3 regions of the Paenibacillus sp. 481 genome follow, and region 2 is predicted to be linked to each of the others. Evidence: riboswitches for the same ligand, from Rfam matches in the RefSeq annotation. Region 2 holds a riboswitch; each other region holds the start of a gene.

The links. A riboswitch is a leader RNA that binds a small molecule or an ion and turns the genes downstream of it on or off. The one in region 2 is predicted to bind thiamine pyrophosphate.
Region 1: another riboswitch for thiamine pyrophosphate. It lies ahead of KIK04_RS21260 (thiamine phosphate synthase); the one in region 2 lies ahead of KIK04_RS08005 (ECF transporter S component).
Region 3: another riboswitch for thiamine pyrophosphate. It lies ahead of thiC (phosphomethylpyrimidine synthase ThiC); the one in region 2 lies ahead of KIK04_RS08005 (ECF transporter S component).

What each region holds. Positions count from the first base shown of each region.
Region 1 covers NZ_CP075175.1:4,818,136-4,828,481, reverse strand. The annotation lists gene thiO (glycine oxidase ThiO) at 37-1,257, opposite strand; gene KIK04_RS21260 (thiamine phosphate synthase) at 1,283-1,939, opposite strand; TPP riboswitch at 2,219-2,326, opposite strand; gene KIK04_RS21255 (hypothetical protein) at 2,419-3,387, opposite strand; gene KIK04_RS21250 (hypothetical protein) at 3,374-3,925, opposite strand; gene KIK04_RS21245 (hypothetical protein) at 3,936-4,316, opposite strand; gene KIK04_RS21240 (ABC transporter permease) at 4,423-4,899, opposite strand; gene KIK04_RS21235 (GTPase SAR1) at 4,989-7,007, opposite strand; gene KIK04_RS21230 (ATPase, T2SS/T4P/T4SS family) at 7,049-8,929, opposite strand; gene KIK04_RS21225 (hypothetical protein) at 8,886-9,827, opposite strand; gene KIK04_RS21220 (hypothetical protein) at 9,814-10,346, opposite strand, start outside.
Region 2 covers NZ_CP075175.1:1,865,068-1,875,413, forward strand. The annotation lists gene KIK04_RS07980 (hypothetical protein) at 1-280, shown strand, start outside; gene KIK04_RS07985 (hypothetical protein) at 869-1,411, shown strand; gene KIK04_RS07990 (SOS response-associated peptidase) at 1,734-2,420, opposite strand; gene KIK04_RS07995 (DUF4179 domain-containing protein) at 2,506-4,296, opposite strand; gene KIK04_RS08000 (RNA polymerase sigma factor) at 4,271-4,840, opposite strand; TPP riboswitch at 5,050-5,164, shown strand; gene KIK04_RS08005 (ECF transporter S component) at 5,275-5,871, shown strand; gene KIK04_RS08010 (ABC transporter ATP-binding protein) at 5,934-7,799, shown strand; gene KIK04_RS08015 (energy-coupling factor transporter transmembrane component T family protein) at 7,796-8,575, shown strand; gene KIK04_RS08020 (LacI family DNA-binding transcriptional regulator) at 8,754-9,674, shown strand; gene KIK04_RS08025 (MFS transporter) at 9,725-10,346, shown strand, end outside.
Region 3 covers NZ_CP075175.1:1,722,519-1,732,864, reverse strand. The annotation lists gene KIK04_RS07430 (alpha/beta hydrolase) at 1-742, opposite strand, end outside; gene KIK04_RS07425 (IclR family transcriptional regulator) at 1,102-1,854, shown strand; gene KIK04_RS07420 (PTS sugar transporter subunit IIC) at 2,198-3,250, shown strand; gene KIK04_RS07415 (hypothetical protein) at 3,430-3,963, opposite strand; TPP riboswitch at 4,070-4,183, shown strand; gene thiC (phosphomethylpyrimidine synthase ThiC) at 4,497-6,599, shown strand; gene KIK04_RS24400 (IS3 family transposase) at 6,774-6,887, opposite strand; gene KIK04_RS07405 (erythromycin esterase family protein) at 7,339-8,853, shown strand; gene KIK04_RS07400 (erythromycin esterase family protein) at 8,904-10,346, shown strand, end outside.

The sequences.
Region 1 (10,346 bases), 2.7 Mb from region 2:
GACATAATTTGTGAGTGACTTCATCCAATGGTCAATTTAAGTCATACGAATCTCGGCATTCATTTGTGCAGCAGGATGTATTGACTTGGAATGTTGTCTATCCGGACTGAATGCCGCCAACATCTCCCACGGCATATGTTCCTTCGCCGCTCCCGCTAATAACCATTGCGCAACCCCTTGTGCCGTTGCGGCACTGAGCAAAATCCCATTGCGGTAATGCCCGGACGCCATCCACAACCCTTCAATGTCCTCCACCGGCCCTATGTATGGCAATTCATCTGGCGTGCACGGGCGTAAACCTGCCCAAGCTTCCACGAAACGGGCATCTGCAATAGACGGCACATATGCAGTTGCCTGCTCGATCAATCGCTGCACAGCTAGCGCACGAACATGGTGGTCATAACAATGCGCGTTAGACGTGGCACCGATATAAAAATACCCGTTTCCTTTCGGAACGATATACGTTCCCGCTCCATAAACAACTTGCTCCAAATGAATGTTATGGGATTGAACAACGACGAGTTCGCCTTGCACAGCATGTAATGGAAGGTCTAGTCCGAACGATTGGGTAAACATAGCGCTTTCCAATCCAGAACAGATAACAACGTGGTCAGCATGCCACACCCCGTCCATCGTCTCCACACCAACAACGCGGCCTTGCTCGTGCAACAGTCTCACTACGGCACGATGCTCTAGCAATTGCGCACCATGAAGACGTGCGCTTGTTGCTAATGCTTGCATCAGCAGCGTCGGCATAACGTGGCCTTCCTCCACATAGAAGGCTCCAGCAAGCGAATCATGAAGCGCCGGATACAGCCGTGCTAGTAGATCGCTTGCAAGCCAATGGCTGCTAGCAGCAGCTGTATTATCAGCAAATGCTGCGGCAGCATGCAGTTGCGCTTCGATTTGCTGCACATTTTCATTCGTCGCTACAGGTATTAACAAGCCACGCAGTCGTAGCTCTACATCCACATGGGCACACTCCCATAGCTCTTCTGTCCAGCTAGGAAACAGCGATTTGCTCAAGCATGCAAACTGAGCAAGCTCCGGCTGAGCAATACGCTCCGCAACAGGTGCCAACATTCCAGCGGCCGCGCAACTCGATCCAGAACCGATCGTTCCTTTTTCCAGCAGCGTTACACGCACGCCACGCTTACTTAATTCATAAGCAACACTACAACCAATTACTCCACCCCCAACAACGACCACATCCGAACTGTTAACCTTTTTCCCGTTGTAAGTTAACCCGCTCCCCATACAACCCCTCCTCGTTTCCGTTGGCTCAGTCGGACAATTTACCTCTAGCGCATACCGCAGCATGCAGCGCATCACGAAACCGTTGCACGGAGCTGGCAGGATTGTCTGCCCCCCAGATGGCCGACATAACAGCTACTCCTGAAGCGCCAGCTGCAATTACTTCTATTACGAGCTCTTCTTTAATGCCGCCTATTGCAATAGTAGGAATATATGGCACAGCATCACGACATGCACGCAGAGCTGTGATCCCGCGCGGTGCTAAGCCTTCTTTGGATGCAGTCGGATAAATGTGACCAAACAACATATAATCTGCTCCCGCAGCAGCGGCGCTTCGAGCTTCTTCAGGATTATGCACCGATACACCTATAGCTAACTGTGGAAATGAAGTTCGTATGACATGAGCAGGCAAGCTATGATAAGCAAGCTGTACGCCTCGTACATGCAATGCGGCTGCAACGTCTACGCGATCATTAACGATAATTTTGTGCATCGACACGCCCGCATGCCTACAACGTTCAACAACGTCCCAAATTTGCCGAGCCGACCACTGCTTTTGCCTAATGTGCAATACATCGACCTTGTCATGAATTTCACATGCAATATGTACGATCTCATCTGGGAGAACGGCATCAGGTGTAACAACATGCAGCCACGGCTCGATCAATCCGTTCACTTCCTTCATTATTTAAGCTCGCTAATTCTCGATATTTCTCAATATTTCCACACAAAAAAACCACTCTCACGTAGAGAGTGGTTATGATCGTTGGTTGACCATAACGAGTGTCAAAAACTTGGAAGCAGCTCAGCTAGTCAACTTGTCGTGGCACAATGATACGTCCCTAGCGGACGGAACCACGTGCACAGTTGATATTCGCAGTATCATACAGACAATGTATTCGTCTGCCCAGCATGATTGAGCTTGCCAATTCGTTAGACACATCATTTAATGGTTGTCGTTCTCACCAATCAATCCACACTTCCCTACGCTGGCATAATCCAGATCAGGTGCTAAGGGTCCGAAGCATTTGCTTCATCTCAGCCATCCAAGATGGCACCCCTAGTGATAGATATGTATTCTTATTGTGCAATGCTCCGTAAGTGTATCACGATTTTTTTCGTTTGGAAAGAACTTGTTACCAAATTACCCCTGCATATTTTCCACTATTTACACCGCTTCGGATAATACCCTTGTTTTGCTGCTTCACGCGCACCTGTGAACGTTTCCTCGATCACTATCGGCTTACAAGCTTGAGGATAAGCAACCTTTATCCCCTGAATAGTCGTACCATAGACATACTCATTCCTTATTAATCTTGCTCCACCTAACGCATAATTGTTGTAACGAGCCGTACCCATCGGCAATCCCTGAACGAAAGCGATAATACCTACATCGTCTATTGAATTATGCCACTCCTCTGTTGAAATGGTCGGCAGTGTAAATGTGTATGCAACACCGTTTCGTTTTGACCACTCATTGTGCAAATTAATACGATAAGCTACATCTTCTTGTACCCGATTAACAATCATCGTACGGCGCACAGCATCAAACGATTTTTCATCTTGCAAAAGCGGAATATGAGTCGACAATTGCAATTCACGTTGGTATCCTCTAATCCATTGTCCAGTGGTGGTGTACACCGTAACAAAATCATCTAGTGTAAATGAGAACACGTTTCCATGTGGATCAACATAACTGTATGGCCGTTTAGGCATCCAAACATGTGTGAACTGTACTTGTTGTTTCGTATCGACAAATTGTTCCTCAGCATACAGCTCATACCCGTCGTAACCGAGCAAGAGCACGACTGGAATATAATTTTTCAGTTGTAATTGACTAATAGGATCAGTCACAATTTGCAAATTAAGGTGCAATGAACGAAAAAAAGTTTGCAGCGCCAGCTCTTTGTTTAATTGTAGCCGTTTATCCGATTCGTACCCCTCTTCTGCCTCTTTCCAAACTGCTGATTGCTGAAGAATCAAGGCTGCATCATCGACAGCCGTATTTAACATCTGATTGTATTTTTGCTCCGTATGTAAATTGAACATTTGTTCTTGCGAATAAAGACGGTTATGCCAAAAAAAAGGCGACAAAATAAGTACGAAAAAAATAGCTAATTTAATAGTCTTCATTACGCACCATTCCCCCTACAGGAATGACGATCTTTTCATTTGAGCTTAAAGATTGAGTTAAAAACTCGTGCAACACTGTCGCTTTAGTGCGGTTTGCATTGTTTACGATAACATTAAAATAATCGCCAGCTTTCATCTCATAACGACGACTAAGTGCATCCATAGGTTCTTTAGAATCGGGGAACATCACCAATAATATACCCTCCGTATTTACAAGCTCATGATGGACAAGAAAATCATTTTTAAAGCTTGATGCATGATTCGGATCTTCATAAAGGGGATCATATTTCTTCTGATAATGCTCCATTTGTACATGAAACATATTTCCGGTTTGCTCCAACTCACGTGTAAAATCTACATACATTTGCGGCGTAACGAACCCCTTGTCCCGTGCAGCATCAACAAAAGCAGTTACACTTTTAAACACATACATGGAAGAAATATCATCCTGTCGCTGAAAAAAGTCCATTAGCGGGTAAATGAACAATAGCAAAATGCACAGCAGCACACCTACAAGCTTTTCGATTGAATTTGACACACAACTCCCCCTAGTCGTAACGAAGACGTACGAGCTTGCCCACTTCATCTCGTATTTGAACGACGCTGTACCTTTTTTGCGTTGCTATAAAAGATAAATCTAGTGAATCAATAGCTGTGTCCGGTCTAAAAAGATGCCCTTCCACTTCGATGTCAATACTCAGCTCGGAAATGAACCTTATCATGTGTACAATTTCAGCACCTAAAATAACCGGAGCTTGAGCTTGTGTCAAAGTGTGGTTGACGTTGCGATCTTTAATCAGATTTTGTGAAAACAGAGCTGTTATCGTACTCGTATTACTCCGCACTAACTCAAACGATAATCCTAACGCACTCATAAACATGGTGCATGCGACAGCAAACTCAATCATGCTGCGCGTGTTAGCTTCCACAGAACTCCCCCCTTACTTTTAGAAAAAAAGGGTACTTGTTGTATCTGATATCCTAAGTACCCTAACTAATTACCCTAATTATCCTTACACTTGTAACTACCTTAGTTTACTGCTGATTAAAAACGATCCCGCGAATGACATTGCTAGAATCCAAAATGACTTTAGCTTTGAACTTTCCGCTCGGATTCACATATGCATCCTTTGATTCAGAGATAGCCTCCTCGATACTGTCATTCCGATTAGAGCCGTCGAATGTTCCAGCATCTGTAACGCTCAAACCATAATATTGACCTTTATGATTTTTATCACTGAATTTGTTTTTCCCTGTAATAACACGAATTCCAAACTGATCCTGCTTATGAAATTTACGAATCGCATTAATAACTTGCGAACCACTTACTGATGTATTGTCATACACCGTAAAGGATGCCTTACTTAACTCCGTCTGAATCGACGAGAACTCATTTTGCGCCGTTTTCGTCGCTTCTTGTGCGGATACGAACAGCAATACAACGATTGTAATCAAAGCTATTGTTAAAAAAATACCTGCCGCCACCTTGAGAGCCGTCTGTGCATTATTCATTGCTTCAACCCCTTAATTATTATTTAGTCCCATTAATAGTTAGATATCTATTCATTAATTTAGTTATCAATGGCCAATGTCGCGTCCTGTTATAACTGTCTAATCTGATCAAAAGATTGCTGCATCTGCTGCGTACTCATCCACAACAGCGGAATAACTAAGTAAATAAAAATTAAAGCATACATAGGAGCAAATCCAATCCATTGCCCCCAACCCGCTTTGGCGTCAATCGTGCGCTCATGATGCTGCTTACGCATTTCTTGTTCATACAGCCAATCTTGATCTACATCATCGAAAGCTTCCTGAAGCGGTACATAATTGTGCGCCAGCGCAATCCGATCGACGAATCTTACAAAGTCAGGGAATGGCGCGTCTTTTTTCAAGGTGTCAAGCGCGTCATCCGCCCCGCTCTCCCAGTTCAATAAACAGCGCTCCAAAGCTCGTCGATACACGACGGCACTACGCGTCATCCATTCCAGTAACTGCTCAGCCGTCAGTTTACGAAAAGCACGCAGCAGTAGAGCAAGCGAGTGGAATTGGCTTAATTCTGTGCGCATTTCCATTTCTTTAAGCCGAATACGTAGCAGCAGCATCCACACAGGCACGTAGTATGTCGTATAGCTGACGAATAAAATAAGCAGCATCTGTTGCCAGCCTAAGCTATCATTCCGTATTCGCTCAGCAGAATGAACGATCGCTTCAACTGCATGTCCCAAAAAAACATCTCCTGAGCTAGTGTAAAGCTCGCTTATCTCTTGTTGTAAACGTCCCTTCCCTTCAAGCCTGCTCTCATCTTGTACGACCTGCCGCAGCCAATGCTCGTGAGAATGTATCCGTACAGCATTATGGCTTCTGGCATTATATTGAGGATGGTATCCGTGCGCCTGCTCCAAGGATATAAGACGTTCGGCAAGACGTTCAATATGCCAATCTTTAGCCTGTACTTGTAGGAGCACCACGAACACAAATGCCAGTAGCGTTGTTAGTGAGCTATATAAAAGTCGCCGCAAATAAAATCTAGATAGCGGAATCGTTTCATTCGCTTCTTGCAGTCGCTTATGCAAAATGCTCAATTTCCTTACCTCAATACGAGACATCCAGCGCTTAACCGCATGTTGAGCGAAAGTAAGTTTCCAGATCGGTTCATCCCAGCGGCGGCGAGCTTGTTCCTGCGGACGCGGGCGCTCACTCCGCCACTGTAAATATCCAAGCAGTTTATGGCTAGTCAGCACAACAATAAACACGGCAACTTGCAGTGACCAACCTAATTTACTGTCATAAAAGGCATCCATAGTCGGAAAATGAGTTCTAGCCCACATTTCTAATGGATCTGCAAACAACACAGGAGCCACCGCAATGACTTTCAATCCTTTTAATAAATAATCTAGCTTTGTTCGCAATACGACCTCGGTTTGCATTTCTTGCACTATCATTGATATGCCTTGCAAATAAGACGACCCTTTTTGCTGTGGCGGATCACCGTACTCCGCCACTAACCGCGATAACCCTGCGAATAGTTTGTAATGCCGATTGGGAGCCGCTTCCTCGTATGCTGCAAGCGCGACATCTGGATTTGGCTCTTGCAGCATTTGAAGCAGCCGCTGCATATGCGGGGCCGCATACGCAGCAGCACGCTCCAGTGCTTCCTCGAGCGCAGATTCAACGATGCGGCATCGATGGTAAGACTGGCGGACATCGGCCAGCACATAAACGGATTGACGCAGCAATTGAAGCTCAGCTCGCTGAATGACGAAATCAGTATACAAACTTTCAGCAACACTAAGCAGGACAATAAGCATCAACCAAGACAGCACATCCTGCTCAAATGATAAAAATAAGCCCAAGGCCATCATCATAACGAGACTACTGCCAACAATAATAGCCGCAGTCTGCTCCCTTAGCTTCCACTCATCGTAAGAATAAACAGGAGCGAGTTGTTCCCGAACGGAACGCGCTTTAATGCGAACGAGTGGCAACCTAATAAACAGTACGTATAACCGTCGCAACAGCTGTCTAAGCACCTTCTTCACAGAAGATTCAGCACTCAACGTAATCCCTATTTGCTGTCGCTCTTTACGCCTAGCCATTTTCCATAATAAAAAACTCATTAGGACACATAAAAAAGCAATAGTGATTAGCCAAGTTGTATTCATGCGCTCACAGGCACCCTCCCTTCCTGGGCCAGCCAATCATAAAAACGCTGTTTATCCAAAGCGGTCATATGCGTAGCCATATCCGCTACTTGCCCCGCAGTCAAACTGTTAACCCATATGTAGCTACCATTCCGATACTCCACAATGTTGCGGTATTGAAACTTTCGTGATCGCGTGAAATGACGAACAGCTGAAGCCGTTGTATGTATAAACTGTCCCCAGTTCGCCCCCTGTTCCCCTTGCTCAGCTTGATCTAATAAAGCAAAATCTTCAGCAGCAGCTTCAATTGGAATACATTCCGTAATCCGCTCAATATAACGTTTCCCATCTGCACTTCGCGCTAAATGAATATCAAAATGTATGACGTTAACGACCTGTTGCTCAGCTACTTGCTCGTTATGAAACATGCCTGTTTTTAATAATGAATTGCGAAGTGAGAACACGAGGTCTGAAAACGTCTTCGCATGATGTGTGAACACCGTAAACAAGCTCGCTACTTGCGCCATCTGCACCATCCATGCTGCAATAGGGTCTGTTGCGACTTCTCCTAAAATGTGTACAGTGCCGTCCGTTTTTTTCTGTACATCCAACCCTGCCTGTCCTGTAATTCGTTCTGTTTCGCGTAACGTTAAAATATTTCTGTCCGGGTAAATACGGCGCAAATTCAATTCAAACGCCTGCTCCTGCACACGCAGTGTATGGAAGCTGTATATCGACTGCACTAATGCCATGAGCATTGTTGTTTTTCCTGAACCTTGCGCACCCGTAATCGCTGTAATACGTGCTCCTTTCATCATAAACTGTAGCAAGCGTATCGGAATTTCCGCATTTCGGTCTGTAATCAGATGCTCAAGCGTCGCATGCTCAGCGTCAAATTTGCGAACAAAGAAAGCCCAAGATTCACTAAAAGGTGGTCTAAGTACGACAACTCGCGAACCGTCCTTCATATCATTCACTCGATACCCATCCGCTTCCGTTAACGGCCCAGGAGCACCATATTTATAGATGTTATGACAAACCCTCTTCAACTCTCGTTCACTACCGAACGATAAAAAAGCTAGTCGAATTGATTTTCCTCGGTAAAAAATCCACACGCTATCATGCGCATATATCGGCACAGTACCTTTTCGAACATGACCTGTTATCCCGTTCACGCCCCCAGACACCCCGTCTATACACATGTCACGAATTTCATCGATCACAGAGAAACCTTTAAACCGTTGATAGAGACGTTGTGCGATTATGGCCAATTTTTCTTCGTTCGTAAACGTAAACCTCTCTTGTCTAAAAGCAATCTCTACGTCCTGCACAGTAATGACATAGCATTGCTCATCCTTGCCAGAAAGGTCATCTAACTTTTTCAATTCGTCCCAGCTATACGCTTGTATAAGTTCATGCAACGCATCATAGCCACAACGACATTTATATCCGAATAGCAGCAAATCAAATTTGTCAGTAGCGGACAATTGCGCGGGCTGTTCAAAATCTATTAATTGGTTCATTTGATTAGCCGACAATTTTACATGCTTGACCAACATATCGACGATCACGTCTTTAATGAATTCTTTGTCTGCCGGATCCCCGCTACAACAGCCTTTTAAAGCTTGCTTCAATGCTAACCGCCGCTGATACTCTCGCTTGAATTTTTCATCGTCTGCAAAATAATCAAGTACAGGCTCTGATGTCCATGATTGAAATGATTCACGTACAACCGTATCAAGTTTATCCCATGTCCAATGATGATCGGGTTGTGAAATACGCTGTCTCCTCGTTTGACGCCACCGCCATATGAACCAACCTGCAGCGATCACAATCATGCCAATGAGCAGCCACTTAACCACTTCGGTCACGCCCTTCTGTCCATGCGGGACGTTCATTCATGCCCGACTCTTGCATAACATACTGCGCAAGTCGCAACATATGCTTGACTAAGGCCGACTCTTTCCCCTTTTCATAAAGTTGGCATTGTCGTATAAACCAAGTAGTCATATTTCCATCCTCATGTGCATTTCGATACGCTGTCACATATGGCATAGCAAAAATAGGTTGGGGCAACTTAAATTTTCGCCGTACATTTGCAATATTCCATCGCGCCATTTCATCATAGGCGCCTATCACGTACGCTGAAGCACCCTGACGCCCTTGATCCACCAGTGCTTGCTCAATAAGTGCCTTTTGCTGCGGGAGCACAACAATTTGATGCAGCAAATGTGATCGCACATCGTTGTGTATCAGCTCTGCAACGCGCTTATTCGCCTTTGGCCCCCCTGCATAGCTACCTTGCATACGTACATTGTCAGCCCACAGCACAATGTCATAATGAAGAGCCCCTTGTTCCAGCAGCGCAGCTATCGTTTGTTGCGTTTGCTGGTGCGTAGCCGTCATATTCAGCGTGGCCGTGGCAGCTTCTAGACTCGAATCATCATATCCTGGCAAAATGTCTAAATTGCGCATGACGGGTATCGTACAAGAAATAAGCAATGACGGATTCAGCCGACCGTGAACAGCCAAACGTTGCAAAGCATCCCAGCCATTTGGGAGTAAAGTACTGGATGGATTCACACTGCTCGATTCATTAAAATGATTCATGTCCAGTTCGGGTTGATGCCCCGCAAACATCTCCTCTACCCCGTCTCCCCTGCGACCAAGATGAGCGATCAGCACTTTGAACCCAAACTGCCAAGCAAGGATCATGCCAAGGCAAGCCGTAATCGACGTAACACCTGTGCATCCGTGTACACCTGGTGTTACAACCCAATTTTTACATGGCAGCATAATTAGTACGTCCCTTCCGGTCAGTTTTGAGGCACTGCTTCCATGACTTGTCTGCGATCGGGCCAACAATCAGTTCACACAATTGCCGCCATGCTATTTTGGTCTGTTTGGCATATTCATGCAAAGCGATAAACTCCTCATACTCATAGGTTAGCTTCGCTACCCAATCCACTTCGTCATCAGGAATTGAAATAACCGCTGACGCCCATTCATGAGTAAATGCAGAACGATACCGCTCCGCAACAAACTCGAAATCATCATCATCCAGCTCTCGCAGCATAACGGGTATAAACGTTAATTTCTCTTCTTCGTTTTGCACAATATTAAACGTGTGCAGCCACTCTATATTTTTGTGCACACAATACCTCTCCATCGTTTGTGTCAACAAACGATGTTCAGCTTCAGACCAACGCTGTGGCTCACAAAACACAACCCGATCCGTATCAACGATAACATCGTCATACATAAACACCGACTCGCCACTACAAGCTGTCCGCTCTTCAAGCTCCTCCCAATTCA
Region 2 (10,346 bases):
TCATTGTCATACTATTTCACAAGATAAGATCAGTGAAGTGGATCAAATTACATATGAGATCCACGGTAAGGCCTTACGTGATGAAATGTTTAATGATGAATTAAATTACTGGCAGCTCGGAATATCTCAATCACTAAGAGTGATAGCTTTATACAATCACTATAATAATACGATGTATCCCCTATTTCTTGATTATCATCATGAATTACACCCTAGCATTAACCACAATCAAGATGATATATACGCCTATAATTATTGTCCTTATCATAAATTTTCTTAGCCCCGCATTAAAACGGGGCTCTTTTATGCTACAGTAGTATTTTTTCTCCGATACATTACTTACGACTTCACCCATGCCGCCTTCAAGTTCATCTATGCAATACAATCCTCACTGTCATACAAATCATTTTCGATTAGAGGCGACACACAGCAGGCATATGATCACCCTTCCTAAATCAACGCAACTCCCTGAAACATTTAACATTTGTGTATAATTCACCTCTTTTTTGCTATGGAGTAAATCAATAAAAGGCGACAAGGAGAGCGCTCCGCGCCTTCAACTTAAACGTTCGTTGTCAGTCGAGGTGACGAGCATCGCGATCACTTTTGGCTAAAACAGAATACAACAAAATTTAATATTAAATCATTATTATTTCTATATCTAAAAGATAATCTTCAAATTAATTACTTTTATATAGAAAATGAATATTTTAACTTTTATTTCATTTACAAACAAACAAGACTCGTATACTATTATTTGTATGAAGAACATAAATCCCCCTGCATTGTGCATCCTTGTAATGTTCTTTTCTTCTTAGATGTTACAACTAGACTAAAGTTGTTTAATTACATTTTAGGAGGTATTTTCATGTCCAAAGGTAAAATCTTTATTCCGGTATTACTCTCAGCAACGCTTCTATTTCCTGTATTAAGTTCTCCCGTACTTGTAAACGCTCAAAGCGCAATCACACAAGAGTCAGTCTCCCAAAATCAATTAGCTTCAGACTTCAAATTTATTTTTGAAGAGGCTTCTACTAAAAAGAACGGCAAATATGTATTAGACGAGAAAAAAGTTGCTCAAAAATTTGGGCAAGAGAACGTGGCATCTATTGCTGCATTCATTAAACTCGCTAATGGTGAACAGCTTACGGCAGCAGATGTAAAAAATGTTCCTAACGCAATGGGCGATGTTGTCGAGGAATCTTGGGGATCTTGCATGCAAGAGAAGATCTTGCAATATACCGGACTTGGATTTTTAACAGGTGGAATGAAAGAGCTTATTGAAAAGAAATTGTGGGATAAGTTAGCGGTAGAAATTATCAAGATCGTAGGCAAGAGTGCCATTAAAGGTGGCGTTGTAGGACTTGCAGCCAGCCTTGCTTGGTTTAGTATCGCTTGCATCGGAAAGTAGTCTGACATAAAGGAGTGCATGCATTATCAAATACTTAAGAGACTTTTTCATTTTTCTAGTGTTGCAGCTCATCTTCTTCTTAGTCATCAAAACTGATTCTGGTGTAACTATTCTCGAAATGGTTGCGCTATCTCTTGTATTTGCAGTTATTACATTTTTACTAGATCAAATCCTGCGTAAAAGAAGGCATTCATAGCAACCGGATTATCCCACTACCATCACTACAATTACTTAACAACATGAACCATACACAAAGCAACAACCGTTCCCTAGGAGTATCAACAGGGGACGGTTGTTGTGTGTTGTATATCATGGCCTACACTCAAGGCTTCACCCACGCTGCCTTTAAGTTCATCTCAGCAATACAATCTTCACCGTCATACAAATCATTTTCGATCAGAGGCGACACGGGGTAGAGATGCATTCGCGTCTCGCAGCAGGGCTTTACCATTTGCAATAGCTCCTCTAACTCGCCCGCCCCTACACTACCACCTGTTTCCAGCCATTTTGCCATGTCGTCCGCATCTAATATCGCTGGCATCCGTTCATCGAACTCGGAAATAAGTGGATTCGCCTTCGTCATCACGATCGTGCACGTACGATAAGTCTCGCCCTGCGCATTTTTCCATTCCTCATACAGGCCCGCCAGTCCAAAAACACCGCGTGTACGTAGCACAAGACGAACCGGATAGCTCTTTTTCCCGACTTGACGCCAATAATAGAAACCGTTGCACGGAATCACGCAGCGCTGCCGCTCAACCATTTTCCAATACGCCTCATTACTGTACACCGAACGCAAATCGGCATTCACGCCATCCTTCGCCCAAAACGGGACAAGCCCCCAACGAAACGCATCCAGCACCCGCTCCCCACGATGAAGCCGCACAATAGGTACTTCCTGCGTTGGACTAATGTTGAACCGCGGCCGATAATGAAACATAACCTTGTCCACCTGAAAATACTGCGCCACCTCTGGCAGCTCAGCAGACATCGAATAACGTTTGCACATATGCTCATCCTCCTGTTGTCACGTAGTGTTTGTAACAGGAGGATTTTTCATACATATTACTCGCATACTGCTTCTATATGCTTGATTATTTCAGCTTTATTTCTGGTAACTTCATCGTCCAGTTTATATTTCTAAAATTGATGTCCGTTGCTGTGCGCGTCAAGGTTAGCTTGTCTGGAATATGACCCAAACCTTTAATTAAAAAGTTAGCATCATCAACAAGTTCTACATAGTTTTTATCTGGATAACTAGTGTAGCCCCCCTCCAGATATACACGATACTCATTTCCGTGCTCATCGTGAGCAATCCAGTTGTCACCACCTTCATTATTATTAAGAATACCTTTTACTTTTAACTGTAACGATGGCTTCTCCCCGTCCAGCCCGCTGATATAAAACCCATCCGACTTCAAGATATGAATCTCATCCCCTCTAGCCTTGAAAAGTGCAGGTTGGGACGGCAATTCGCTCACTTTAAATGAAATGGAGTCATTTGTGGTAATAGGCAAATTATAATTATCAATTCCTAGCACAGCTGGTGTAGGAAGAGTCTTATACGTACTAAAAGTATACATACATGTCACCCACGCTGAGTCGCCCTTCCCCTCACGAGTACAGGTTGTATATAGCGGAAAGGCAACTTTATTATCAAAATTGAACATATAATTCTTATCGTTTCTCGGACTACGAGCAATATAGCTACCCTTGTTATCCTTCAAATAAAATCCTACTTGATGATAGACCTCTAGAATCAGATCTTCATTAGGTGGTGCGACATTGACAGGCAGCTTGGTCTGAACCTCGATTTGAAAAGCACTCGCATGATAAATCATGCGCGTAGGCTTAATTCGCGTACCATCTGGAGCAACATACTCACCATTCAATGGGACAATCTTCATCTGCTTTCTCGCCGCCGTCATATCTACGTCTAGACTAAACCGCCAGTCTCCCTTAACGATCGTCGATTCAATATCACTCTGCGGGTATCTTTCGTAACCGAGATGGTCGACATTCCCCTTAATGGTTACACGATCTGTCTCCAAAGGTCCGTACAAAGCGAGGTCTGTAATATAGTAGCCATCCTCTGCGTTCTGCGTCCTCCCACCTTGAGCAAGGATCGATTTCCCGTTGGCATCCACTACGTCGATTGAATCTGTACTCAGCAAATTACTGTTAAACTCCCCATCCGGTTTGCGCACACGGTAGGCCATAACAAGACGCGTCGTATCGACGACAATTTCTTTAATTTCCAGCGTGTAGCCTTGGTCTTCCACTTTTATATTTGTAAAATGATGAATGCCTCGATTCTCAGACTGCAATAGCCCTACATCGCTTGTCTCACCTGCGCCAAATAGGGAATGAACCCAATTCGCTATGGTCGGTTGTGTGAAAATGAAGGATGCGATGATAAATAAGAGAATAGCGGCAGCCAGCCGCTTTCGGCTCAACCTCATCCATTGTCGTTTAACTCGCTTATCCTGCTTATCCTTCAAGAGACTATGCAGACCTTCTGTTGCTTGCTTCTGATCCACTGAATTTTGCAACGCTTGATTCTGACCTACTTGATTGTGCGACGCTTGGCTTGTCCCACTGCCGAACACCTCGTCAAATAGTGGACTAGCCACTTGCTTGGATAAATCGTAATCGGCTTTGACGATCGGCCCTTCAGCAACAATCACCCCCATTACATTCGCCGTAAATGAATCATCGAGCTTGTCAGCGTACAGCATGCGATGCATCATGTTCTGCTCTTCCATGCAAGCATCCAGCAGCTTGCGGCAGGACGAGCAGCCATCCATATGCGGCATCATAGTCTCAAGCTGCCCATTTGCAAGCAGCTCATCCATTCGCTCATAGGTAAGACATTTCATAGACATGCTGACCTCCTTCTTGCACGATTTCCTGTCTTAACGCGTGCTTGGCGCGGTGCAATGCATTTTTCACCTGATGCATCGATAAATCCGTTACTTCGCATATTTCCTCATAGGTAAGCTCATTCGTATAACGCAGCATAATGACCATTCGCTGCACTGGCGGTAGCTGATGAATATAATGCTGCACGTGCTGCTTCGATTCTGCACGAAGAAATAACGTTTCCGGCGTTGTCTCATCCGCCATGAGCTCTTGATCCAATTCCATGAACGAAAGCTGCTTTCGTTTAAATCGATCTTGATACGTTCTAACGACGATGGAATATAACCACGCGGCAAAGCTTCTATTTCGATCGTGTTCAGCTAGCTTGCGGTACGCCTTAATGAAGGCGTCCTGCGCTGTATCCTGTGCGTCTTCATGACTGGCTCCCATGCCAATGAGCAAGCCGTACATTTGCCGTTTATATTTGTTGACTAGGATGGCGTACAGTTCCTGTCTACCATCTAATATTTGCTCAATGATGTCTTTATCTGATTGCGTGCTGCTCATGGCCATCCCCCTTCATCGTTGTCTGTTCCCTTTTCTGTTCATACATATGGACGAGCCAAATCGGTGTAACTTCTCACTTTCCCATCACTTTTTTCAAAAAGAAGAAAGCTAAAGCTCTCCTCCCTTCCATTTAAACAGCAATATAGTCGTACTGGAACTTCTCGTTGCCAACATAGTATGAATATTGTATGATATGAGCAATTAAGCAGTCATACAATTTCGGGGGCCTGAGGAATCAGGCTGAGATAGTAGCTAATCCACCGCTACTGACCGTTAATCTGATCTGGGTAATGCCAGCGTAGAGAACATATGAGAACGTATATTTCGTCGTGCGATTTCGCAGTATACGACTTTGGACTCTTTCTACCGTCTGGCATTTTCCAGACGGTTTTTTGTATGCACCGATAAGCGACACACAAAGGGAGAGGGTCTTTTTGCAACATCAGACAGCAGGTAGCAACAAATTAAAGTTCACTGACATTTTGATTACGGTGATGATCGGTATCGTGTTTGGCGTCATCTTTAAGTTATGGGATAGTGTGTACAGCATGGCGAAGCCACTGTTCCCACAAGCAGGACAACTGACTTATGGCATGTGGTTTATGGCAGGGCCGTTTGCTTACTTGCTTATTCGTAAGCCGGGAGTTGCACTGCTCGCAAGCCTTGCGGCAGCTAACTTATCCGCATTGCTCGGATCAGCATGGGGCTTGGAGACGATTGTGTACGGATTGGTGCAAGGCTTGGCTGCTGAATTGGTATTTGCAGCCGTTCGCTATCGGAAATATGGGCTGGCGATTGCAGGTATCGCGGGCATTATGTCGGCGGCAGGCTCATTCCTCGTCGATCTCGGATACAGCTATGCCAACTATGAGACGTGGGTACTCGTACTGAAATACGGGCTGCGCGTTGTCAGTGCGTTCTTGTTTGCAGGTGTGTTCGCCTATGCGTTGATGAAGGCGCTAGAAGCGACTGGTGTTACGAGATCGATTCGCCCCGCTTCGCGAGAAGATTATGCATCGTTGGATCGCTAGAACGGACTTGATGATAAGAAAGCTAGATGTCTAACGACTGATTTACGATAAGGTGGTAAACCATGCAACAAACACAAGGCACAACATCTGTTTCGCTTACTCGTTTGCGCCTGAAATTCCCGGGAGAGGAATCCTTGCTGTTCAAGGACCTCTCCCTTGACGTTTCCGTCGGGCAGAAGGTACTGCTGCTTGGGCCAAGTGGCTGTGGCAAGTCTACCTTGCTGCAAGTGCTAAGCGGCATTATTCCGCAATCGCTAGAAGTTCCTCTCAAGTATGAGGATCGGCAGCTACCACGTCATTGGGGCTATGTGTTCCAAGACCCTGACACCCAATTTTGCATGCCGTACGTGGACGAAGAGCTGGCCTTCGTGTTGGAGAACCTATCCATTCCTCGCGAACAAATGCCTGCACGAATGCAGGCTATTTTGGAGCGGGTCGGATTGCATTTTACGGACTTGCATACGCCGATCCAGTCCTTATCCCAAGGGATGAAACAGCGATTGGCGCTTGCTTCCGTGCTGCTGCTTGAGCCAGAGGTGTTGTTTCTGGATGAGCCATCAGCTTTGCTCGATCCGGAAGGAACCGAGCAAGTTTGGGATACGGTCAAAGATATCGCGGGTGCGTGCACGATTCTGATTGTCGAGCACAAAATAGAGCACGTCATCGACGTGGTGGATCGGGTGCTGCTGTTCGACAATGAGGGACATATTATGGCCGATGGTCGGCCTGAGGAGATTTTTACAGCGCATAAAAATAAGCTGATCGACTACGGCATCTGGTATCCCGGTGTCTGGCAAGATTATGCCGATTCGGAGTCCTACCAGACGATTGTGCGGAGTAGGCAGTCGGAGCTGCGGGAGCAGCGAGAGCAACGGGAGCTGCGCGAGCAACGAGAGCAAACGCATGAGGCAGCGATGCTTGAGACAAGGCCAACTGCAAGTATTACTGAAGATGCTACTGAACTTTTCACTAAAAAGCCCATCCTATCCTTGCAAGATTTCGCAGGCTACCGCGAGCAAGAGATTAAAGTCTGTGTACCGAAGGCCGAAGTCTATCCTGGAGAATGGATTGCGATAGTAGGCGAAAATGGCGCTGGTAAGAGCACGCTGCTGCTATCCCTGATGCAGTTGCTTAGCACGACTGGTAAGTATATTATCGCTGGCAGGCTGGTGCCGAAAGCGAAGAAACGTTGGTTCGGAACAAGTAACCCGCAGCCCCCTGCGGAGCTAGCCTTCGTCTTTCAAAATCCTGAGATGCAGTTTCTGACGAACTCCGTCTACGAAGAGTTAGCGTACGAACTCCGTCTAATGGAAAGGACAGACACCGAGATCGAACAGCAGGTAACGAGAATGCTTAACGCGTTCGAGCTTGATTCAGTCGGATTGCAGCGGCATCCGTACCACTTGTCGCTTGGGCAGAAGCGCAGGCTAAGCGTAGCCTCCGCTATGATGCGAGAACGCCCGGTACTGCTGCTTGATGAGCCTACGTTCGGGCAAGATGCCCGCAACACATTCGCTATTCTCGACAAATTAGAACGGCTCCGCGCAGCTGGAACCGCGATTATAATGGTCACGCACGATCAGCATATTGTGCAGCACTTTGCGGATCGCGTGTGGCAAGTAGAGCATGGCCGGCTTACAGAATCGGTATGGTCGGCTGAACACGCAAGCGCAAGCGTAAGCGCGACCAGAACCACAACAGCAACAGCAATCAGAACTGAAACTGAAACTGGGACTGGAACAGGAACAGGAGCAGGAACTGCAACTGCAACTGCAACCAGACCCAGACCCAGAACCGAAACCGCAGCCAAAGCCGAAGCCGAGACCGTGGCTGGGAACGGAATCGGGACATTCATTCAGACCGGAGCTGACTCAAAAGGAGGAGTACAATCCGTACTCCCGAGCAAACAGGAGGCGCCGTGCACATGAACCTACTCATGCCGAACAAGGAGACATGGCTGCACCGTGTCAACCCAGCTTATAAGCTGCTCGTCTTTATTCTTTTACTGCTAATCGCGCTGTTAAATCAGAACTTTGATTTTGCCTTATATCAATTCATCATGTATACCTTGCTGCTTCTGCTGTTTAGCGGCCACTCTATTAAAAAAGTGCTGCTGCTCATCGCCCCCTTCATCATGCTGTTCATCTCAACAGCATCGACCATGATGATGTTCGGCAAAGGCGTGAACATCTGGTGGTCATGGGGACTCATTCGCATCTCGGAGGAAAGCTTCTATCACGGTCTTCTCCTCGGCTGCAAGACGTTAAGCTTTGGCATGCTGGGCTTAACTTTCGCCCTGACGACGAAGCCGATTCTACTCTTTTATGCCTTGATGCAGCAGTTTCGGCTGCCGCCGCAGTACGCGTACAGCTTTATCGCATCCTTGCGCATGCTGCCGGCCATTTGGGACGACCTGCGCACACGGTCTCATGCGCTGAAGGTACGCGGCGTCCGCTATAAGCGCGGCATTAAAGGCGTCTATCAACGGCTCAGCCTATACGCCCTGCCGCTGCTCGCAGACAGCATCCGCCGTGCGCAGCGCGTCGCCATAGCCATGGAAGCGAAGCGATTCCAAATGGGGCAAGCTCGCACCTACTATTACATCACACGCTACCACCGCTTGGATGTCTGGTTTACGCTGTTCATGCTCGCCGTGATACTTATCGCATACGGGTTGGCGCGACGTGTCCCTTTAGTTGGATAGCCCATTAGATAGCCCATTATATAGCCTCCCTCCACCATACACGGAGCCACATCAACACAGAAGAGCGTGCTTATTTCACATAAGCACGCTCTTTTTATTTAATAAACAATCGTTGACAGCTTCCAGTGTATAGCGCTATCATTTCCAAATGTAAATACTATTTATAGGGGCCATGCCGATGAAAAAACCGACCATGAAAGAAATTGCGAGACGTGCTAATGTTTCCGTTGCAACAGTGAGCTATGTCCTAAACAATGCTCCGAATCAAACGATTCCTGAAAAAACACGCTCGCTCATTCACCAAATTGCGAATGAGCTCAACTTTATTCCTAACTTGGCAGCTCGCTCCCTCGTTAAGAAAAGAACCGGACTTGTCGGTATTCTCATTAACAAACATGCCGAGCAGCCTGTATGGAAACGGTATAGCCAGCACCTTTTTGTGGACGAATTAGAACAGCTACTGACAGCTGCTGGCTTCCATACCTTATTGATTTCGCTAGATGCATCAAACCCTAAGTTGGATGTCATTGCCGAGCGTAAACTGGAAGCCGCTTTCCTGATCGATGTTAAAGAGGACATTTTTTATTCCATTTCGAATAAGTTTGTGGAAGGCGTGCCGTTAATTTTAATTGATAGTCTGATAGATGACACATTATTTAACCAGATTAATTATGATTATGAGTCCGCATTCCAACAAGCATTTCGTTCCTTGGAGCCTCCATACTGCCTCGTCATGGAGCATCATCATAATCAGGCATTAGTGAACAAGATAAAGTCAGCTTCAGGATTAACGGACGAACATATTTTCATTGTAAAAAATGTACCGGATCTTGCCGACTATATACGTATAGCACCATTTAAAAGCGTCGTTGTCATTAATGAAATGATAGGCAACTATATCGAACGGGCCAACCTTTTCGAACAACTTGCGGTCATTTGTACTTGCAGTTGTCCGGAAATACTAAGCGCGACGACACATAAAGTTGTGTTTCAAGAAGAGAAAAGTGCTGTCGCATTTGAGCTGATGAAACAGCTCTTACATAGTGCCGCACAAAAACCATATAAGCATAATCAATTTCTTATCCAAGCAAAGGTATAATTTTTTTTACGTTTCACTTAAACGATTAAGTGAAACAAAAGGAGGATCATATGCTAGACGCACAAGTCACCATTTCCGAGCCAACAAGCACTAGCAAACCTGCTGCACCAACACAAGCGCAGCCATTAACGAATCTATGGCGAAACAAGCAGTATGTTCTACTTTTTTTCGCCTATACCTTTGCGCTGTTCGGCAATTCCTTTCATACTATCGCGCTCAATTTATGGGTCCTGAACGAAACGGGCAGCGCCAAAATGATGTCGGTTATTTTGGTATGCCACCTTGTTGTCGCGGCCTTGTTCGGATCCGTTGCGGGCACCGTCGTCGATCGATTTAATCGACGCACGATCATGATGATCGCTGATATATTACGATGCCTATTAGTGATCACGATTGCTGTATGCGTAGCTATTCCTAACACGCCGTTTATTTTTATCGTCATCCTAACGGGATTAGTTACGTTTCTAAGTCTTTTTCAGGGACCTGCGTTCAATGCGTCATTAATTAATATCGTAGGCAAAGAACATATCCAAAAAGCATCCGGCTATTTAAATATTGCCGATAACATTGCCCGCATCGTCGGGTACGCCGTAGGCGGCATATTTGTGGCTGCGTTCGGTGGGGCTTGGGCCATTTTTATAGATGGCATGACATTTCTACTCTCCTTTGTTC
Region 3 (10,346 bases), 140 kb from region 2:
TCAATAGCGGGAAGAACATCCGCAGCAAGTCTAATGACGGCCGCTTCGGCAGCGAAATATACGGTTGCAAGTTATGATAAAGCGTATCAGGCTCCAGTATAAATGTGCTGTCCAATATCATGGCGTCGATGTCTTTTGTGAGCAATCCAGCTTGCAAAGCCGTTCCTGCACCCATCGAAAATCCCCACACGACGATGTGCTCTGCGCCACGTTGCTTGGCAAGTTCCACGGCTCCGAGCAACTGCTCTTTTTCCAAACGACCGCCAGTTGCCTTTGTTTTATTGTTGTTAACTGAAGCAAAGCCGTAGTCGAACATGACCATGTTATACCCGAGGCGGTGGCCGAATTGAGCCAAATCGTACATCGGCACCCAATATTCTTCGCGATTAGCGCCATATCCATGGCTCAAAATAATAGTTCGCTTTGATGGTGAGTCAGCGGGGATATACCAGCCGTCCACCATCGTATGTTTATCCCGAGCGGGAAAAGAGACCGTTTCGTAACGCATTCCCTTGGCGTCCATTGGATTCGAAAGCAATGGAGGCACTTGCGGGTTAGAGAACATCCAAGCAATAAATCCATGCAGGGCTAGAAAAATAATGAGCGCTGCAACGATAATCGACAAGCCTAAGGCAATAGCAACATGTTTAAACCGGACACGACGTGCCAGCGCGGGTGTGGCCGTTGATGGACCGAGCCATTCAGGCTGCAGAACAGGTGTTGAAACGATAGGTGTATTCATTTGCTAGGCCTCCTTCTAAACAGTGTCGCAGCATAGCTGAACTTGGACATGTATGATGAAATATTTTTCGACAGTATTTTCAAAAATGGGATAAAAGTCCTTATGTCGATTTATAAACTGTAAGCGTTTTTCATGTACTACCATCGTATGCGGTGAAGCTTGCAGGGTCAACGGATTCGCACGACTTGTAAGGTGAATGTAATCGTCCCGTAACATTGCAATCTAGCTGTAAAATTTGTCGAATGAAAGGACGATAGTTGGATAGGGCAGGCTCTTTACGGGGCTTCGTTAGCCCGTTATACTATTGTTATGCTAGATGTAACGGAGTTCCATACTATGGAACGGAAGAGGGAGATCATGTGGAAGAAGAACGTGGCAAACTTACCGTGCGTGCAGTTGAGCGCGCATTAGATATATTGATGTGTTTTGCTGATAACCGGGACATGAGCTTAACGGAAATTGCGACACGTGTCGGCTTGAACAAGAGTACGGTTCATCGTCTGCTCGCCACGCTAGATGAGCGTGGCTTCGTGTTGCGCAACGGGGACAAATTTCGTCTTGGCTATCGGGTCTGGGAATTGGCAGCCAACTTGACGCAAGTGGACGACCCTGCTCAATTGCTGTTGCCAGAAATGGAGCGACTGCGGGAGCTATTAGGCGAAACGGTCAGCCTGTATGTACGGGATGGGAACGATCGGATTCGCATCCAAGCGGTGCAAAGTAACCAAGCGATTCGCCGCGTTGCCCCCGTTGGGGTGCGGTTGCCGTTGTACGTTGGTGCATCAAGTAAGGTGCTGCTTGCATTTGCTGAGCCGGAGGAGCGGGAACTCATTGTGCAAGCACCGACATGGCCGGATACGATCGAGCGCGAGGCCTATTTGCAGCAATTAGAAGAGGTGCGGCGTCTTGGCTATGCAGTTAGCTTTGAGGAGCGCGAGCCGGGTGCAGCAGCGGTATCGGTGCCTATTTTTGACCGTGCTCATAAACTTACGGTTGTACTTTCGATTTCTGGGCCAGTAAGTCGGCTTTCGTTAGATACGCTGCGTGACTACGCCCCGCGCCTGATGGATGCGGCACGCCGCATGGAGACGATGCTGCGCACCGTGAACTAGCACGGGTCTAGCGCGTCGAGGTTTGGTTTACCTTTTGATGAATAAAAGGCTGATTTTCTCAAAAAATAGTCTTGTAGCAAAGCTTACGTTGCAAGGTAGCTCATGAAAATGAAGCCGAGCGGCTTCCGTAAAAAATGGCGGTCTGGTATGTGATGTGCTCATACTGGACAGTCATTCTTTATTTTCGGGCACAGTTAGTTGGGTATTCATGTTAGAGGATTCCTAATTTTCGCTGATGAAAATGAAATGAAAATTTGATAGACTACCATATATATGTGTAAACGGTTGCAATTGGTTGGTGTGTTACCATACAATTCGTTGGAATGTGAAGGAGAAAGGTAATATGCAAATCATTCAAGGTACGGCCTTACTGCTGCTCGTATTATCGTTGTTCAGTTTGTTTAGCTACAAGGCTCCGAACGGTATGAAAGCGATGGGGGCGCTTGCGAGTGCTGCTGTGGCAAGTTTTCTTGTAGAAGCATTTCAAAGCTATGTGGGCGGAGATATGCTGCAAATTGCGTTCTTAAAAGATGTCGGATTAGCCGCAGGCGGTATGGGCGGCGTCGCAGCAGCAGCGCTTGTCGCATTGGCGATGGGCGTGTCACCCGTATATGCGCTTATGCTCGGGGTGGTCTGTTCAGGGCTTGGGCTGTTGCCAGGTTTTTTTGCGGGATATATCGTATCTTACCTCGTGAAATGGATTGAAAAAAAGGTGCCGGCTGGCCTCGATCTTATTGTCTGCATCATCGTAGCGGCACCGTTAGCTAGAGGTATTGCGGTTCTAGCAAGTCCTGTAGTTGATATGACTTTGCTGAATATCGGAAATATTATTTTAGCAACGGCCAATGAAAGTCCGATTATAATGGGTATTATCTTGGGTGGCGTTATTACGGTGGTAGCTACAGCACCACTAAGCTCAATGGCGCTTACAGCGATGCTTGGACTGACAGGCTTGCCAATGGCGATCGGGGCGCTTGCTGTTATGGGCTCGTCCTTTATGAACTTTGTCTTTTTCCATCGGATGAAATTTGGTGATCGTCGTACGACGATTGCGGTCTCGATTGAGCCGCTCACGCAGGCCGATCTGATTTCGGCCAACCCGATACCGATATACGTGACTAACTTTGTCGGTGGTGCGGCAGCTGGTGTTGTCGTGTCGATGTTTGGCCTTATTAACAATGCAACAGGCACAGCGACGCCGATCGCGGGGCTTATGGTCATGTATGGCTATAATGACGCGCTCACGGTTACGATTTGCGCACTTATTTGCGCCGTAGTTGGGGCTATTATTGGTTGGTTGGGATCCATTGTTTTCCGCAATTATCCGATTCGTACTGTAGCTGATATTCGTGGAACGAGTGGAGCAAAGCCAGCTTCCGGTGAGTCGGCAGCTTAATGAGTTGCAAGCTTATATAAAAATAGCCTTGTCGACCGTACTTTGGACGTACGGTTGCGACAAGGCTATTTTTTATGAATAAATGGGAACAGCACAACATGGGACACTATGAGGCGTAATGGGACATAAGGGGGCATAACGGTACTTAACGGGACATCAGAGAACATAACGTCCAGATGTTACGGCTCGACACAGCCGATCATTTTAATCTGGTGTAAATCGAGCGTCGTTGAATGCCAATTTTTACGAAACCAAATATATCCCTTAAATTTGTGCCTGCTCACCTCGGTTGGATAGAACCAAAATCTTAAATTATTCGTCGTTACGATATACGTAAATTTATTACGGCACAAGGAAGCCATACTTGAACTAATTCCACTATGATATGAATTTCCGGCGTATTGCCAATCGTACCCACTGCCAAATCCGCCCCCGTATGCACCACCAATTCCGCTGCCATATCCACTCCCATAACCTCCTGTGTTGCCATAGTCTAGCCCATAGTCGGAAGTTATCTGAACAGCTGTCAGGTCTGGAATATAGGAAGGTGGTGGAGGGACGGTAGAAGTTTCATAAGACGCGGGAGCAGAAGGAGTCCACGATCTGTCCTGTGGCAAATCATACACACCCTTTACGCTAAAGTTGCTGTATGCTATGACTTGTAGGGCATTTATGGATGGGCGAGGGTTAAAAATAGGTCGTTGCCTAGACAACGCAAGGTGTTGAAATGTCTGTACATTTTTCGTTGCCAAATGAAATGTTTTCGTGTATTGTAGTGGTGACTTAATAAGTTAATCATTTCCATAACAATTGTTATTAATGCGTTACTAGGGGAGCCCCCAGCGTGGGCTGAGACAAGATCGCGATGAAGATCTTAAACCCTTTGCACCTGATCTGGATTATACCAGCGTAGGGAAGTAATCGGCACATTAGGAGCGTCTTAGCACTAAGACGACGTCTGTATGCGTATGAAGCCGGTTCTTTTCAGGAACCGGCTTTTTTGTATGTCATAGCAGCAGAGCGACGTTAACGTGTAAGTAAGCTAAGATTTGATCCTTCCATGCTCATGTTGGTGATAGGCGTGCAGTCTCTTCACGGTAATGCGGTTACGGTGAATAAGAGGCGTGCCATGTTGCGGAACCATGAGCGGGGTGAACGGTTATGTTCTCTGCCTTCCAGCGGATTCGTCAGGTAACGCTGTTAAGCTGCTCAAGGCAAGCATATGTTCAATGAGGAGGAATCAATCATGTCGCAACAAAAAGAGTCTGCCAACAATCCAACTATTCTATCGGGTGCATCACAGGCGTCTGAGCCACTTCAGCATTTTATCCAGCAGGGTCAAGCTGACCAAACTGACCTGTCAAACCTAACTAACCAAACTGACCTGTCAAACCTAACTGACCAAACTGACCTGTCAAACCTAACTAACCAAGCTGAGCAAGCTAACCAAGCTGATCAAACTGACGAAGATGACCAAGCTAACCAAGCTAACCAAGCTAACCAAGCTGATCAATCAAACCAATCAAACCAATCCCTTCAGCCGAATCAAGAGGAGTCCCAAGCTGTTCCTGCCAATGAAGAGCAGCGAGTGTTATGTGCCCCATTTCCTAATAGTCGTAAAGTATATAAGGTTGGATCACGTCCAGATATTCGTGTGCCCGAACGTGAAATATCGTTGGCCATTACGGAGACGCAGGCCGGAGTCCAAATCAATGAGCCCTTGTGCGTCTACGACACAAGCGGGCCTTACACAGACCTCGAATATGAGGTCGACATTCGTCGTGGCTTACCGGAGCTACGCCACAATTGGATATTAGAGCGCGGCGACGTTGAAGCCTATGACGGCCGCACGATGAAGCCAGAAGACAACGGCTTCCGCACATTGAATGCCGTGCGTGTTGCGGGCGCAGAACTGTTCCCCCGCGATGGGCACCGCCCTTTGCGGGCACAGAGCGGTAGCAACGTCACGCAGATGCATTATGCCCGCCGTGGCATCATTACCCCGGAAATGGAGTTCGCGGCGATTCGGGAAGGGGTGTCGCCTGAATTCGTGCGTGACGAGATCGCACGGGGGCGAGCGATCTTGCCTGTGAACATTAACCACCCTGAATGTGAGCCGATGCTCATCGGGCAGAAGTTCCACGTCAAAATAAACGCGAACATCGGCAACTCGGCTGTTGCTTCTTCCATCGAAGAGGAAGTCGAGAAGATGACGTGGGCGATTCGCTGGGGCGGAGATACGATTATGGACTTGTCGACAGGCAAGAACATTCATACGACTCGCGAGTGGATTATTCGCAATAGTCCCGTTCCGGTCGGGACAGTGCCGCTCTATCAAGCGTTGGAAAAGGTGAATGGTAAAGCGGAAGATTTATCGTGGGAAATATACCGCGATACGCTGATCGAGCAGGCAGAGCAAGGCGTTGATTACTTCACGATTCACGCAGGCGTATTGCTGCGTTACATACCGATGACGGCCAAGCGTATGACGGGCATCGTGTCTCGTGGTGGCTCGATTATGGCGGCTTGGTGCTTGGCTCATCATAAAGAGAACTTTTTATATACGCATTTTGAAGAAATTTGCGAAATTATGAAAGCATACGACGTCGCTTTCTCGCTCGGAGACGGCTTACGTCCGGGCAGTATTTACGACGCTAACGACGAGGCGCAATTTGCCGAGTTAACGACACTTGGCGAGCTGACCGATATCGCGTGGAAACACGATGTACAGGTGATGATCGAAGGCCCGGGCCACGTGCCGATACACAAAATCAAAGAGAATGTCGATATCCAAATGGAAATTTGCAAAGAGGCTCCATTTTACACGCTCGGCCCGCTGACGACCGATATCGCACCTGGTTACGACCATATTACATCAGCTATTGGCGCAGCCATGATCGGCTGGTTCGGCACGTCGATGCTGTGCTATGTAACGCCGAAGGAGCACCTCGGCTTACCGAACAAGAATGACGTGCGCGAGGGTGTGATCGCCTATAAGATTGCGGCTCATGCCGCCGACTTGGCCAAAGGCCATCCGCGTGCACAGCGCCGCGATGACGCGCTCTCTAAAGCGCGCTTCGAATTCCGCTGGCGTGATCAGTTCAATTTGTCGCTCGATCCTGAGCGCGCGATGGAGTATCACGACGAGACGCTTCCGGCGGAGGGCGCGAAGAGCGCACATTTTTGCTCGATGTGCGGGCCGCAGTTCTGCAGCATGCGAATTTCACAAGATATTCGCGATTATGCCCGCGAGAACGGGCTTGAAGATGAAGCGGCCATTGACGCTGGCATGCAGGAAAAGGCGCAGGAGTACCGCGAGCGCCAGACGGTTATAGCTACGACGACTTAGGTGAATGTCTAATGTAGGATTTCGAGTACGGAGTGTGCGCGAGCTTGTAGAGTAATCAAAATGTATTAACATGTATCAACATGAAGCGCTAACTGCAGAAGATTATATCGATAGGGGATGTCGCAGAAGTGTACAGTACCCCGTCAAGTAGACTGTATACAAAGTAAACATCACTCAAGCGGCCTTAGCTCTGAATTCCATCGGACTGAGGCCGTTTATTTTTGTTTGCAATCGTTCGTAATTGTAAAAATGGATGTAGGCCTCCATGTCTCTTTCGAGCTCTTTCAAGCTCTTTTAAGCTCCTTCAAGCTTTAAGCTCCTCGAAGGTATGGCAAGCATGAGATTGTTTTAGCATGGTCGTGCCGTTCATTATACCGCTGCTTGTGCGCTGATCCGTGGATGGCATCCTGTAACGGTTACCAAAGGCGTTATTTGGCCAAATCTACACGTTTTCGAATTCTAACGGTTGTTAGAGAGCTTATTTAATGCTCAGGTCCGAAATTCACTCGTTTTTTTGCAAATAAGCGCTGCCAGAACCGTTAGACTCCAATTGGTATCTTATCCGTCGAAATAACGCCTGTGGCGAACGTTAACATCGAATGCCCCTTTTTGTACGCTGGGTAATTTTTTAAAAATGTTAATGGTGTGAATTATTTCAAGTAACAAAGATGATTACATTTCGTATGAAATTAATGGAACATAATTTGGTGCAATTCACCATTTGAGGAGAGATGGCAAATTGGATTCTTACTTCGCATCATGGAAACGTCGCAGCTTACAAGTTATGCTCGCATCGGTGATGGCACTGGGCACACTGCTTTCGTTCAGTTCCACTAGCTACGGGCAGGGAGCTTCGACACAGGCACCGACACTAACACCAACACAGAGCAAGACCGCAGAAGCTGTACAGACAGAGGCCGTAAAGACAGAAACTGTACAAGCAGAAAATGTGCAGGCACGGCCGGAAGCTACGGCAACGACATCGAGAGAGTTTAGAACGCATTGGGACAATTGGATTCGCACCAACGCCTATTCACTGGATTCCATTGAGCCCGCAACATCCAAAGATGGCATCATTGCAGATGACAGCTTTAAAGATTTGGACATGCTGAAGCCACTGCTGCTCCATAAACGCATCGTTTACTTAGGGGAAAGCACGCATGGTGCGGCAGAATTTAACTCGGCCAAAACGCGGCTGATTCAATTTTTACATAAAGAGATGGGCTACAATGTCGTTGCTTTTGAATCCCATTTAGGCAGAGCAGCGGCACAATCCGGCAATATGAGCAAAAATACAGCGAAAGACCTGATGACAGGTGCCATTTATCCACAGTGGTGGTCAGAAGAGACGCTGCCATTGTTCGAATATGCAAAAGATACGCAGCAGTTGAAAAATAAGCTTACATTCGCAGGGTTTGATATTAATCCAGCAGGGGCGTTTACGACAGGCGAGTGGATGGGCGACGAGGCGCTTGTTAAGCGCTTCATTGAAGCTGAAAGCCAATATTGGACACTCATGAGCGAGGAAGAAACGACCAAGTATGATCAGGCTAAGCCTGAATTGTTGAAGCTGTACGATCAAATTAACAAGAAAATGGACGAACGCGCGCAGCAGCTTCAAGCACAGTATCCAGACAATCCACACATTGTGAAGCTGATGAAGCGAGCGGTTGAGGATCGGAAAAAGTTTATCGAGGAGTATATCCCACTTGCGATTGCGTCTAAAAAAGATCAGAAGGCTGGAGTATATGAATCGACTCTCAAAATGTTCGAGTGGCGTGACAAAGCAATGGCTGACAATTTGTACTGGCTGGCTACAGAAATATATCCGACAGAGCGCATTGTAGTGTGGGGACATAACACCCACATCAATAAGGCCAATTCCAACATGAAAGTACCTGCTTTCCCGGGGAAAATGATGGGCGAGCTGATGCAGGATACAGCTTTTAAAGACTACAGCTACTCCATTGGCTTATATATGGGTGGAGGTCAGCATGCTGATAATGTAGGCAAAAAGTTATCGGTACCAGCTCCTGCGCCAAACTCGATTGAATCCATTATGAAAGAAACAGGACGGCCATATTCGTTTGTCGATTTACGTTACCACCCGATTAATAAAGGGAACTCGTGGATGACGGAAGAGCGTACCGCTTACTATTTTGGTATGTACAGTGAAACATTCGTGCCGCGAGAGCAATTTGACGGTATCTTGTTTATTGACCAAGTTAAGGCACCTAAATTTCTTGAACAATAATGCTCGGCGCTCGACAATCTGAGGTCAATCATCAAGGGGAGAGATGACAAGTGAACGCACATTCATCGGTACGAAAAAGAAAAAGCTTGAACATGGTGCTTGCTTCGACCATGGCTTTAAGTATGTTGCTTTCATTCGGTGCGACAGCGTATGGACAAGCGGGAATTACAGTCACGAACACAGCTGAACAGGCTCAACAAACAGCTGCCACGAACGTTCCAAAGCAAGCGCGCACGTCCACAGAGACGAGGCAGCAATGGAATGAATGGACACGCAAAAATGCGCACGCACTTGATTCGATAAAGCCGGAAACGGTCACAGACGGTGGCAAAATGGATGCCAATCGCTTCAAAGATCTCGAAATGCTAAAGCCTCTTCTTAAGGACAAACGGATTGTGTACTTGGGAGAAAGCTCGCACGGTGCGGCTGAATTCAATTCGGCCAAGACGCGGCTCATTCAATTTTTGCATCAGGAAATGGGCTTTAACGTTGTTGCCTTTGAAACAAGTCTCGGGAAAGCTGCCTCTGCATACGGCAACGCAAAATCTGCACCGTCGGTGAAGACGATGAAAGATTCGATCTTTAGCATTTGGTGGTCGCAAGAGACGCTACCGCTGTTCGATTACATCAAGGAAACGCAGAAATCCAATACACCGCTGCAATTAGCGGGCTTTGATATGCAGCCGACAGGAACTATTTTTAATAGTGCATGGATCGGAAATGATAAGCTGGAAAAAAGCTTTAACGATGCGGAGCTGGAACTGGAAGAATGGAATTATAGCTCCGATCTTGAAGGCTATCGCAAAGCGAAGCCGCGGTTGACGGCGCTGTATAAGCAAATCAAACAAATGGTTCCTGAAAGAGCGGAAGCGCTGCGCAAGCAATATCCGGACAATCCACACATTGTGAAGCTGACAGAGCGTGCACTCGATAATCGTTTGCAGGTTGTGAACGGGTATTTGGAGCTTGGGGCTCAGACTAATGCGGTGTATGAAGGAAAATCATACGACTTTATGAGCATCGTTAAGTCAACGGAATATCGCGATCGTATGATGGCGGACAACTTAGTTTGGCTCGCTACCCATGTGTACCCGAACGAGAAAATCATAGTGTGGGCGCACAATGGCCATATTAGCAAAGCTTTTTCTAAGGAAAGAGCTGCACGCATGCCGATGCGTTATATGGGAGAGCTCATGCAGCAGACCAAGTTTAAGGATCTCGGTTATGTGATAGGGTTGTTTATGGGTGGCGGTAAAAATGCAGACACAGCAAAAGAGTTGATCGACGTGCTGCCGCCTATGCCACACTCCATTGAAGAAGTGATGAAAGGAGCAGGCCATCCCTACTCGTTTATCGATTTGAAATCACAGACGTTAGTTCCTGAAAATACGTGGATCAATCAGCCGATGTTTTCATATGTAGATGGAACGATGCCTGTAATTAGCGTACCGAAGGAGCAGTACGACGGTATTTTATATATTGATCATACGAAT